Linked DNA regions of Rosistilla ulvae. The protein of the gene in region 2 interacts with the protein of the main gene of each other region in a pairwise test. Links are inferred from orthologs where the notes say so. Each region holds a gene or a part of one and is shown on either strand. Other genes may lie near its edges. The genes, in order: ssb and priA.

Region 1 (6,028 bases), 1.6 Mb from region 2 along the record:
TGTAGATTTCTTAAATCTTCGATGCGGAAATTGTCGAATGTTAGGATTCTTGCCGGGTGTTGCTTTAGTGCAACGCTGGGATCTTCGACCCCAAAGCTGCCTGAAGAGTTCCCCAGCTAGAATAACCTATCGGCAGCAGCTTATACTAAATGTATAAGCAGTCTGTTGGATTGCAACCGTTTTGCCGAAATTGCGGGGAACCAAGCGACGTCGATTTCCGTCTGATTCGCACGGTTCGATCGGCCTTCCCTCGTCTGGATGGTCTCGGGATTTCAGGCGTTATGTCCGTTGTGACCGTGTCGGTTTATCAAGGTTTTTCGCAATTCATCTGCCGCCGGTCGGCGAGTTGTCGAGTTTGCCAGCGCCGTCAATCAAAGTGTGCGTCACCAGTTCGGACAAACATCGCTTTACGGATCGCTTGGACGTAGTGCATGAACGAAGCAACACTCGTAGAAGCTTTCCGCGGGATCCCGCGGCGCGATTCGGTTCGCGTGGGAGTTCAAGTAGGCAAGCTGCGCAAGGTTTGCCTGGGGGACCAGGCGTTGGAAGCCTTTTTTCCCGAGTCGCTAGACATTTTGTTGCGATTGTTCAACGCGTCGGCTGGAGCATTTTGGTTTCGCCCGTTTAACGCCGCTACGTTGTTCCCCGTCTCTCGCGTCGGGTTTGAACAGTTGGCGCTGTCGAACTCCTGTCTGTCGGATTGTGAGCAGATGGTTCGCGGTGCCTGGCAATCGCTGGGGCCGCAGGTCCGTCCGATCGATCGGCCGTTTGTGTCTTTGATCGGTCCGATTCGCGATGGATCGACCGCGATCGGGGCGTTGCAGTTGGTTGCGGAGTGCGGGGACGAGGATCCGCAACAGCCAAACGTCGCTTATGCGAAGGCCCTGTCGGCCGCTCTGTCGTTGATCCAACCAGCGATCCGGCGTCGCATGCAAGTTGGTGAGACGTCGATTCGCGAAGCGACCGACCGTTTGGCTCAGCTAGCGGATCAATTGACCGGGCTGCAGCGATCGATGCGGCATGCGATCGATCAGACCCTGGGGCAGTTGCGCGGTGCTTCGTTTGGATCGTTGACGGCCAATCAGCGATTTACTCGTGTGATCCAAGACCTGCTCGAAACGCACGGGCTCCGCGTGGTTTGTCCGGAGTGTGGTGCCGCAGCGATTCTCCGCTGTTCCAAGAATCCTCGCGCTCGCGATGGAGTGTTTGTCTTCGACCATAGCCTGGCAGGCCGACGGACGTTTCACGGTGGATACACCACGCTGCCGGTGCTTCAGGTTGTCAGTAAACCGCCGCGGCGCGGTAAAGCGATACGTTGATCGGCTTTGGTCTACGCGGAACTGAGGCCCGAGCGAACGTCGTCGGAGCCGGGGCCTCCGTTGAACGAGTCTGAATCGTTCGCCCAGACACACATTTCAAAACAGTCGGCCGCGCCGACCATCGTTGCAAAGGCAACGTCGGCGGCGTCGCGACCGGTGCCGATGCGAACGAATCCGCCAACGGGTGCCATCCGCGTGGCATCGAACAGAAACCAACGGCCATCCAAATACGCCTCGAAGAATCCGTGGAAGTCGGGTGGTTGGAGGTGGACGGCATAGCCGGCGACGTACCTTGCGGGAATCCCCATCGCGCGGCAAAGGCTGATCGCAACGTGGGCGTAATCGCGGCAAACTCCAGTCCGCTGCAGCAGGACGTCGCAAGCCGTCGTCGTTGGTCCGGTGCTTCCGGGTGTGTAGGTCAGATAGTCGAAGGTCCAGTTACAGATCGCCGTGACGCGCGAGTAGCCGGGCAACAGCGAACCGAACTCTTCCATCGCAAATCGATTCAGTTTGTCCGACTCGCAGTAGCGACTCGGGTTCAAAAAAATTAACACCTCCGGCGGCAGGCTGCTGTAACTCGATTCGTTCACGTTGTTTGAATCGACTGCCGCGGATTGTAATTCGACCTCCGCCTGATACCCGATTTTCAGCTGTCCCGGTTGGCCGATCAGGCGAAACAGCCGGTTTCCGTGGGGGCCAATTTGGCACTGTTCCAGCTGTTGGAATGGGGTGACGTCGATCTGTTCGTTGCGGATCTGTTGGTAGTCGTTCATCGCCGCCGAGATGTTCAACAGAAAGCTGGTCGGGGTGAAAATGTTGTATTGCAGCTGGCAGCCCACAAAAATAATGCTCATTGAATTCGCTTTGTTCTACGATTCGAGGTCAAGCGGGCGCGGATACGGATGTCCGCGGTGCAGCGGTGTTTGGGGGCACCCCCATGTCATTGTGCCCCTGCGCTACCGTGGGGGCAATGATTGGGGCGATGGAATCTGCAAACGCAAACCTTGCTGGGCCCGGTGATTTCCGTTGCGGTCGCAAGGGGAATAGGGTGTCCAGCGATCATCATCCTAGCAAATCGGTGCGGAACAAATGCCGCATAGCAAACCGTGCGATTGTTGGATGGTGCCGGTGCAAAGAGAATCCCATGCAGGTCGTTGCGGCAAGGGAAGCTGTAGAGAGAAGGGCGCAACGTAAAACGCCCAGCGAAGCCGCTGGGCGTTTCGATTGTTGTTGTCGCAAGCCGCGCGGGCTGCGGAGGCTATTCGCCAGCAGTCACGGTTGGAACAACCCAGACCTTCAAGTCGACTTCGACTTCCGAGTGCAGGTGAACCTTAACTGTGTAGAGGCCCAATTCTTTGAGTGGACCTTGGAGGCGAATTTGGTCATCCGCCAACGTGAACCCAACTTCCTTGAGAGCTTCGACGATCTCGTGCTGCCCGACGCTGCCGTACAAGTGACCTTCGTCGTTCGCGTTGGCTTCGATCGTGATCGATTGGGTGGCGATCTGATCGGCGTATTGGCGCAGTTCGCTCAGCTTCTCCAATTCCAGTTGGTGCAGCTTCTCGCGATGCTTTTCGACCATTCGCTTGTGGTGATCGGTTGCGATCGTCGCCATACCTTGGGGCAGCAGATAGTTCATCGCGTATCCGCGACGGACCTCGACGATGTCACCCTGTCGGCCCAAGTGCTCGACGTTGTGGATCAGCAACAGGCGGATGCCGCCGTTTTCGCCCTTAGGGAGACGCTTGTGGGCACGGTGCAGTTTTTTCTCTGTGGTTCTTGGCATTTCAAGTGCTTTCGCAGTGAATCAATCTATGTGAATGAGGAATCCAAGTTCGCTCCTCGAACCTGGGCAGTTTTGTCAAACAAGGCTTCCGCCAGTGGTTCGTTAGAACGGGATGTTGGGATCGCTGAAATCGTCTCCGCCGGACCTTTCGGCGCCGGCCGGGTTGCTGGGGGCAGCAGAATGGTGCGATGGCTCTTGGAAGGCGTGTTCTTCGCCGCCGACATCGCGATGGCTGCCACCGCCTCCGCCCGACCCACCACCGGAACCGAGCATTTGCATCCGGTCGCAGACCACTCGCAACTTGCTCCGTTTCTGTCCTTCGGTTTCCCAGGTATCGAGTTTTAATCGACCTTCGACCAGCACGGGAGATCCCTTGCTCAGATACTCGCTAGCAACTTCTGCCGTGCGTCCCCAGAGAGTCACATCGACGAATGTGGTTTCATCAACCCATTCGCCCGTTTGTGACTTGCGTCGGTCATTAACAGCAAGTCCGATATCGGTAACGGCGGTACCACCTTGGGTGTAACGCAGTTCGACGTCCCGCGTCATATTGCCTAGCAGTATCACACGATTGTAGCTTGCCATGATTGGTCTCGCATTCCGGCTCGAATAAGCTTGGCTTAAGTTGCCGCGACTTCGGTAGCTTCAACGGGTGTCGATTCGTCGTCGCCAGCATCACCGGTGATCGATTCGCCGCGAGCGTGAGCAACCATCGGTTCGACCAGACGCTTGTCCAGTTTCAGCGACATGTGGCGGATGATCGATTCGCTCAATTGGCAAGCGCGGTTCAATTCGGTCAGCTTGGTTCCTTCCATTTCGAAGTAAGCCAACCAATAGGTTCCCTTGAAGTGACCTTCGATCGGGTAGGCGAGCTTTTGCTCTGCCCACAAACGGCTGACAAGAACCTTGCCACCAACCTCTTCGATCATTGTAGCGACGGCTTTGCCGACACCATTTGGATCGCGAGCGTAATGGTTGCTGTCAAGAATGAACAATGTTTCGTAAGTGCTGATGTGGGTGACCACCAAGTTTCTCCTAGGATCTAGCGATATGCGTGTGAGGTTTTTTATTGATTGTCGAGTTCAGTGCCGTTGTAGGCATTCATGCAAAAGGCAACGTCTTGGCTGACAAAATCGTGTGCGGCTTGGGCGGCGCGGTCGGTTGTCCGTTCCACGTCGACCTGTTCGTCGGGGCGAAACTTGCTGAGCACGTAATCGGGGACGTTCCAGCCTGCTGGCGGCGGGCTGATGCCGATTCGCAAACGCGGCACCTGGTCGGTGCCGAGCAAGCGGATGATGTCAGCCAGCCCTTTCTGGCCACCGCTGGAACCTTTTGCTCTGACTCGCAGTTTACCTAGAGCCAAATTAAAGTCATCGCAAATGACCAACACATCGGAGGGATCTATTTTGTAAAAGCCAACCGCTTTGCGGACACTGGTTCCGCTGGCGTTCATGTAAGTGCTCGGGCACAACACAATCGCCTTGGTACCAGCGATTTGACCTTCCGCCAGTTCGCCATCAAATCGATTCTTCGTATCCGAAGCACCGACGAGTTGGGCGAACTTGGCAGCTGCCATGAACCCGATGTTGTGCCTTGTTTGGGCATACCGGATACCGGGGTTTCCCAGTCCGACGATCAACTTCATGGCAATTTTGACAAATCCTACTCGTTATTCGTCTTCTTCTTTCTTCGCACCAATGACTTCTGGTTCCGTGGAGGCTTCTCCCTCTTCGGAATCGCTCGCCTTCTCGGCCGTAGGTGCGTTCATTTGAACGATCACCGTCGTTGCATCGGTAACCAATTCTGCCCCTTCGGGCAACTCGATGTCCGCTGCCGTTTTCGACTGGCCGACATCGAGATCGTTAATGTTCAGTTCGACAAATTCAGGAATCTTGACGGCGGGGACGTTGATTTCCACCGAGTGCAAGATTTCATTCAACGCGCCGTGATGATTCAAGCCGATGGCAACGCCATGCAACTTGATCGGTACGGTCAGCGAAACTTTTTCGGTCAAAGAGACTCGCAAAAGGTCCATGTGCAGGACTTCGATCCCCAATGGATCCCATTGCACATCTTTAACCAATACATGGTCGTTGGCCGCTCCGGCCAATTGGACATGCTTGCTGTGATGGCGAAGCAGCAATTCGACATCTTTGCGAGGCACTGCGAGGTGCTGGTTCTCGCCACCGTGGCCGTACACGACGGCGGGGATGCGGCCGGCATCACGCAGTTTGCGTGTCGCCGCGGTTCCCATGTTCTCGCGAATCTCAACGTTCAATACGTCGGACATTGACTTTTCCTAATGCTATCCCTGTGATTTGGCTCGACATATCGCTAGCGTCTGCGGGCAGAAACCTGCACTGCGACGGCTTTGATGTGATTTAGAATCGGCCAGTATTGCGTCTTTCCTGATTATTGCAAGCCCAACCGTTGATCTTTAGCTATCCAGAACGGGGAATGTGGCTTGCCGATTCGTATTGTGGCCGTTAAACATGATTCGGAATTACCCAGACAAATATTATCAATCGATCCAGAACGGGCGATTGCGAAAAATTTAGGATCTTTGATGGCGAAAAAGCGAGCGCAACCCTTTGAATACGTCGAACCGATCGGTCCGCGTGTGTTGGTCCGCAAGGATGAACCCAAACGCGAAACCAAAGGTGGTATCGCTCTTCCCGACGCAGCCGAAATTCCAACGATCACGGGGCGGATTGTTACGATCAGCGCAATGGTCGAACAAGACGATGAGATGCCGCTGAGGCAATACGACAAGATTCTGTTCCATCCCAAGGATGCGATCCCGGTCGATTTTGAGTCGGACAACCAGTTGTTCGTCGTTCCGGTCGAGGATGTCGTCGCGGTCTTTCGTCGCAAAGACCCCGATCAGGACGTCGGTTGAGCCGGGAATTGCTGATTCGACGCT
Region 2 (6,142 bases):
GTCGACGATCATCCGGATGCTGCTGGGCATCCTGCCTCCCAGCGGCGGCGATGCGACGGTCCTAGGACACGATGTCCGCACCGAGTCGGAAGAGATCAAGCATCGCGTCGGTTACATGTCGCAAAGCTTCAGCCTGTACGGCGACCTGACAGCTCGAGAGAACATCGATTTCTACGGACGAATCTACGGGCTATCGCCGAGCCAATTGGAGCGGCGAGCCGACGAAGTGATTGAGCTAACCGGGCTGGACGACCGTGTCGGCCAGTTCGCTCGCACCCTTTCGGGAGGTTGGAAACAGCGACTGGCTCTCGCCTGCGCCCTGATCCACGAACCCGACCTGCTGTTTCTGGACGAACCGACAGCGGGAATCGATCCGGTCGCGCGGCGGCACTTGTGGGATCTGCTGTTCGAACTCTCGGGCCGCGGTGTGACGCTGTTCGTGACAACGCACTACATGGACGAAGCCGAACGCTGCACCGACGTCGGATACATCTATCTGTCGCGGCTGTTGGTGCGCGGCAAGCCGTCGGATTTGAAACGCTTGCCCGACGTGACGCCCGCCGGAACGCGGCGCTGCGAAATGCGAGTCGATTCGCCGACGGCACGGTTAACTGGCTTGCGAGCGATCGACGGCGTCCTCGATGCGACGCTGTTCGGCGACACGATCCATCTGCTGCTGGCACCGGAACTGTCCGACCAAGAACTGCTTTCCCAGATGAAGATCGAACCCGATCGAGTCCAACTGCGGTCGGTCGATCCTTCCCTGGAAGATGTCTTTGTCACGCTAACGCAAGCTGCCGAACGCGATCCCGACAGCTTTCAAGCTCCCGCACCAACGGAAGCTGCCGCCAACGAAGCGGTTGGCGAATTGGAGCCGCTGCAGAAACCAAGTCCAGCGACGCTCAGCGGATCTCCGCCGCGGCGAAGGTCCAGCGGCTTTGTTGCGGTACTGACCAAGGAGTTCGCTCACGTCCGCCGCCAGCCATCGACGCTCGTCTTCCTGCTGCTCGTTCCGTTAATGCAGACGATCATTTTCGGATTCGCTCTCGATACGCAGATCGAAAACATCGCGATGGTCGTCTACGACCAAGACGGCCGACGTCAGGGGCGCGAGCTTGTCGACGCGTTTCACAACACGCGGCGATTCACGACGGTCGAGCGAGTGTTGGACGACGAATCGTTCCGCCGCGCGATGACCTCGGGGCGTGCCAGCGTCGGTTTGCGGATACCGCCCAACTACAGCGACCGGATCGTCCGCGGCGAGCAGGTTTCGGTGCAACTGCTGATCGATGGCAGCGATTCGCAAGTCGCCACGACGGCGTTGAACACCGCGCAACTGCTGGGATTGAATCTGTCGATCGCGATCGCTCGCATCAAGGGAGAGAATCTGCAACTCGCACCGGCGCGAGATGAATTGGGGCGCGGCGCCGTCCCGATCGAGATCCGCCCGCGGCTGCTGTACAACCCCGACCTAGAGAGCTCTCATTTCTTTGTCCCTGGATTGGTTGGCATCATCCTGCAACTGGTGACTGTTTTCCTGACCTCATTCGCCATCGTCCGCGAACGCGAACTGGGAACGCTTGAACAACTGTTTGTTACACCGGTCAGCCGCAGTGGGCTGCTGCTCGGGAAACTGGTCCCCTACGCCGTCCTTGGCTTCATCGCCACGCTGATCGTTCTGTCGGCGATGGTCTTCGTTTTTGGCGTCTCGATCCACGGTAGCCTCACCCTGCTGCTCTGCCTCACGCTGTTGTTCATGACCTGCTCGCTGGGCCTTGGCCTGCTAGTCTCGACGATCTCCAAAACGCAGCTCGAAGCGCTGCAGTTTGCCTTCATGATCATGTTGCCCTCGGTGCTGCTGTCGGGATTCATGTTCCCTCGCAGCGAGATGCCTTGGCCGATCTACCTCGCCTCCTTCGGAATCCCCGTCACGTATTACATCGAGATCCTGCGTGGCGTCGTCCTGCGAGGCGCCGACCTGCTGGATTTGCTAGCCCCCGTCGCCGGGCTGTTTCTCTGCAACGTGATCGTGCTGGGGCTCAGCCTAGCCCGATTCCGCAAAACGCTCGGCTAGCGAATCGGCCTCGCTTCAATGCAGCCGCGATCACCGCACGAATCGTTTAACCGCGTGCCCAACGGGCCGCGCGTTCACGCCAACTCGAAACGCGCGGGGCGATGCCGCCGCGGTTAAACCAGGCAACCGCATAGCCATATGCCCAGCAGTTTGCATCGCCACCATTCGTTTAACCGCGTGCCCAGCGGGCCGCGCGTCCACGCCAACTCGAAACGCGCGGGGCGATGCCACCGCGGTTAAACAAGATTGACCGTTGTTGTCGAGCGTTGCATCGATGGTAGTGGCGGTGGGCGTGGCTACACCATCTCTTCAAACCGTCTCCGGCAGACTATCCTGAAATGACCGAACTCTCCTTGCCGAACGAATTCATGTCATCCGATTCCGATCCCGCCGCCAACGACCCTCAAGGCTCGCTGTTCAGCCTCGATGGGCCCGCGTGGGAAACCGATGTCCATGAACAGATCACCGTTGCAACGGTCGTCTTTTCGGAGATGCCTTTTGGCCCGTTCGATTACAGCGTACCCAGCGAACTTGTCGACAGCGTTCGCCCCGGAATGCGTCTGCAGGTGCCGCTGGGCAAGCGACGCAAACCGATCACCGGTTGGTGCACCAAGGTCACCGCGTCGACGTCGGGCGGAATGACGCTCAAACCGATCGATTCCTGCTTCGACGAAAAACCGCTCTGCAACGCCAACCTGATCCAGTTGGTGCTCTGGATGGCGCACTACTACCAGGCGCAACCCGGCCAGGTTTTCGACGCCTTGATTCCCGCAGGCGTTCGGATGGGAGCGGGGACGCGAGCGACGACCTTCTTCACTCCGACGCAACAAGCGTTGGACGACGAGGTCGTGGCGAAACTGCCCGCCAAACAACAGTATGCGTTGCAGTATCTGATCGCCGCTGCCGAACCGATGACGCTCCGCGATCTAGCCGACCAAGCCGGCTGCACCGAGGGACCGATTCGCCAGCTGTTGCAAAAAGAATTGATCGTCGGCGAAGTCCGCCGCGTGATGACGCCTGGCATCCTGCCGTCGCGCAACAACGTCATGACCGACGCTCACAGATTGACCAAAGAACAGTCCGCGGCACTTGCCGAAATCTGCGCCGCACTCGATTCGGGAAAACATTCGACGCTGTTGCTGCACGGCGTCACGGGGAGCGGCAAAACGGAGGTCTACATCCAAGCGATCGAACACCTGCAACGCTTCGGCCGCCAAGCGATCGTGCTGGTCCCGGAGATCAGCCTGACGCCGCAGACTCGCCAACGGTTCCAGGATCGATTCGAAAGCGTCGCCGTGCTGCACAGTCACATGAGTCCCGTCGAACGGAACCATCACTGGCAACGGATCGCCGAAGGACAGGTCCAAGTGATCGTTGGAGCCCGCAGTGCCATCTTCGCGCCGACGCCTCACCTGGGACTGATCGTGATCGACGAAGAGCACGACGCGTCGTTTAAGCAAGACACGATCCCGCGGTATCACGCTCGCGATGTCGCCCGCTACCGAGCGCATCTGGAGGGGATTCCGTTGATTCTCGGATCGGCCACTCCGGCGCTCGAGTCGTGGAACGCCGCGAAGAAGGGGATTTACAAACGCATCCCGCTGCATCGACGCGTCGGCGATCGCCCGATGCCTCACGTGCAACTTGTCGACCTGCGACTGAAGGAAGATCGCACCGGCGGGTCGATCAGCCGCCCGCTGATGCAAGCGACTCGCGCGGCGCTGGCCAAAGGAGAACAGGCGATCCTGCTGCTGAACCGCCGTGGCTTCGCCACCACGATCCAGTGCCCTTCGTGTGGTCACGTCGTCGCCTGTCCCGATTGCGAGATGCCGCTGACGCATCACCGCGACGGCAGCAAAGCGGTTTGCCACTACTGCGATTACCAAATCGGAACGCCTCCCTGGTGTCCCGAATGCCGTTTCGATGGCATCCGTTACTCGGGGCTCGGAACGCAGAAGCTTGAGATGGAAGTCAAAGCCAAATTCCCCGACGCGGTCATCGCTCGGATGGACAGCGATACGATGCGGCGTCCGGGGAGCCATGAACGCGTGCTGTCGGCATTCCGCCAGAAAGAGATCGACATCCTGCTGGGAACGCAGATGATCGCCAAAGGACTCGACTTTCCCAACGTCACCCTCGTCGGCGTGATCAATGCCGATTCGGCGTTGCATTTCCCCGACTTCCGCGCCGCCGAGCGGACGTTTCAATTAGTCACCCAGGTTGCTGGCCGCGCGGGCCGCGGAGATGCTGGCGGCGAAGTCGTCGTGCAAACCTATACGCCCGAGCATCCGGCGATCCAAGCCGCCTCGCAACACGATTATTTCCAGTTCGCCGAAGAAGAGCTGCAGCAGCGACAGAAGTTCGCTTACCCGCCCTTTGGCCGGATCGCCCGGATCATCATCCGCGGCAGCGAGGAAACGCTAACCGAAGCTTTTGCCGACAACTTGGTCAGCAGCCTGGAACGGGCTCGCGATGCGCAACAAGCCGAAATTAGAATCCTCGGCCCCGCCCCGCCGCCGATCGCCAAGCTGCGTGGCAAATACCGATTCCATATCCTACTGCAGTGTCCCGATGCGGGATCTCTGGGAAATGTGATCCGCGCCGCGACCAGCGAACATCGATCGGGCGAAGACATCCAATACGTTGTCGACATCGATCCGCTGGATATGCTTTAGAAAACCCCACTCACAGGAATGACATGACAATGCTTGGTCTTCTCGCCATCGGACTGGTTACTTTCGTTATCATCGCAGCCGCTGTGCTGATGGTTTACGGCGGAAACAAAAAATGACGCAGCGCGGTCATCGGGATCTCAAACTCCCGACTCGCTCATTTAATAAGATTGCTCGACAAATTCAGCTCACAACCCGTTACGAAAACAACTGCGGGATCACGTTGCCATCGCGGACCAGCGTTATCGGGCGGCCCGTTTCGGTGTGGTATTCCTTCGTCGGATCGATCCCCAGGTTGTGATAGAAGCTGGCTGCGACGTCGTCGGGGGTGATCGCTTCGTGTCGTGGAGCCGATGCGGTGTCGTCGCTCTCGCCGATCACCTGGCCGCCGCGGACGCCGCCACCCGCCATCAGCATGAACATGCAGCGTGGGTAGTGATCGCGGCCTCCTTCGGCCGATCGGGTGTTGATCTTCGGAGTCCGTCCGAACTCGCCGGTGACAAAGACCGCTGTCGATTCCAACAGCCCCTTGGCTGCCAACGAATTCAGAAGTCCGCTGAGCCCGGCATCAAATTGCGGCAACAGCCCCGACTTCAACTTGGTCCAGTTGTCGACATGCGTATCCCAGCCGCCGAGCGTCAGGCCAACAAACCGCACTCCCGACTCCACCAACCGCGTTGCCAACAGACAGCTTTGGCTGAAGGTTTGATCGTCGAACATCTTGGTGATGTTTTCCGATTCCTTGCTGATGTCAAAAGCTTGCCGCGTGCGTGTCGACGTGATCATCGAATAGGCTTGCTCGCTGAAGCGATCGAGTCCCTGCAGCAATGAGCTCGACTTTTCGATCGACGCCATACGCCGATCCAAGCTGCTCAACAAATCCTGGCGACGACGCATCTGATCGACCGTCATCCCGTTGGCTAGCTTGATACCTCGGACCGCAAACGGCTGACCGGCTCGAGGTGTTGCGTTGGTATTCAGCGGAGCGTATTGAACTCCCAAGAAACCAGGACGTTGATTAATATTGGGGACCGCCACAAATCCAGGGATCTCGCGATCGCCGGGGCGTTCCATCGAGACGACCGATCCGAAACCGGGATACTCCAACGATGGCAGCGGACGCGAACCGGTGTTCACATATTCCTGCCCCAACGCATGAGCGGCCAGCGTGTGACTGACACCACGCAGAATCGCAAACTTGTCGGCACAGCCTGCCAGCTTGGGCAGGTGCTCGGAAAATTCGATCCCCGGCACGTTCGTCTTGATCGGTTGGAACGGACCGCGAACCTTGTCATCCGCTTCGGGCTTCAGATCGAAGGTGTCGATGTGCGACGGACCGCCGGGCAGGTTGATGAAAATCGCCGACGTCGCCTTGGCACCCGCTTGAACCTCGCCC

The links.
Region 1: the proteins of priA (region 2) and ssb interact in binary tests that used the Escherichia coli proteins (3 or more experiments, as listed by UniProt). The link is inferred for Rosistilla ulvae from one-to-one orthologs.

Annotation. Positions count from the first base shown.
Region 1 is NZ_CP036261.1:2,071,156-2,077,183, forward strand. Bases 1,950-4,862 are described here. They hold ssb (single-stranded DNA-binding protein), read right to left. Parts: upstream 3,691-4,862; coding sequence 3,208-3,690; downstream 1,950-3,207. Other genes in these bases: EC9_RS07490 (transglutaminase-like domain-containing protein), read right to left, coding at 1,950-2,173; rplI (50S ribosomal protein L9), read right to left, coding at 2,578-3,105; rpsF (30S ribosomal protein S6), read right to left, coding at 3,726-4,130; pth (aminoacyl-tRNA hydrolase), read right to left, coding at 4,172-4,750; EC9_RS07515 (50S ribosomal protein L25), read right to left, coding at 4,775-4,862. In the rest of the region: EC9_RS07485 (hypothetical protein), read left to right, coding at 432-1,319; more of EC9_RS07490, read right to left, coding at 1,331-1,949; more of EC9_RS07515, read right to left, coding at 4,863-5,395; EC9_RS07520 (co-chaperone GroES), read left to right, coding at 5,672-6,004. UniProt on the Escherichia coli protein: Plays an important role in DNA replication, recombination and repair. Binds to ssDNA and to an array of partner proteins to recruit them to their sites of action during DNA metabolism. Acts as a sliding platform that migrates on DNA via reptation.
Region 2 is NZ_CP036261.1:486,116-492,257, reverse strand. The notes cover bases 2,054-5,080. They hold priA (replication restart helicase PriA), read left to right. Parts: upstream 2,054-2,412; coding sequence 2,413-4,749; downstream 4,750-5,080. Other genes in these bases: EC9_RS01860 (DUF1501 domain-containing protein), read right to left, coding at 4,945-5,080; EC9_RS01870 (ABC transporter permease), read left to right, coding at 2,054-2,074. Also shown: more of EC9_RS01870, read left to right, coding at 1-2,053; more of EC9_RS01860, read right to left, coding at 5,081-6,142.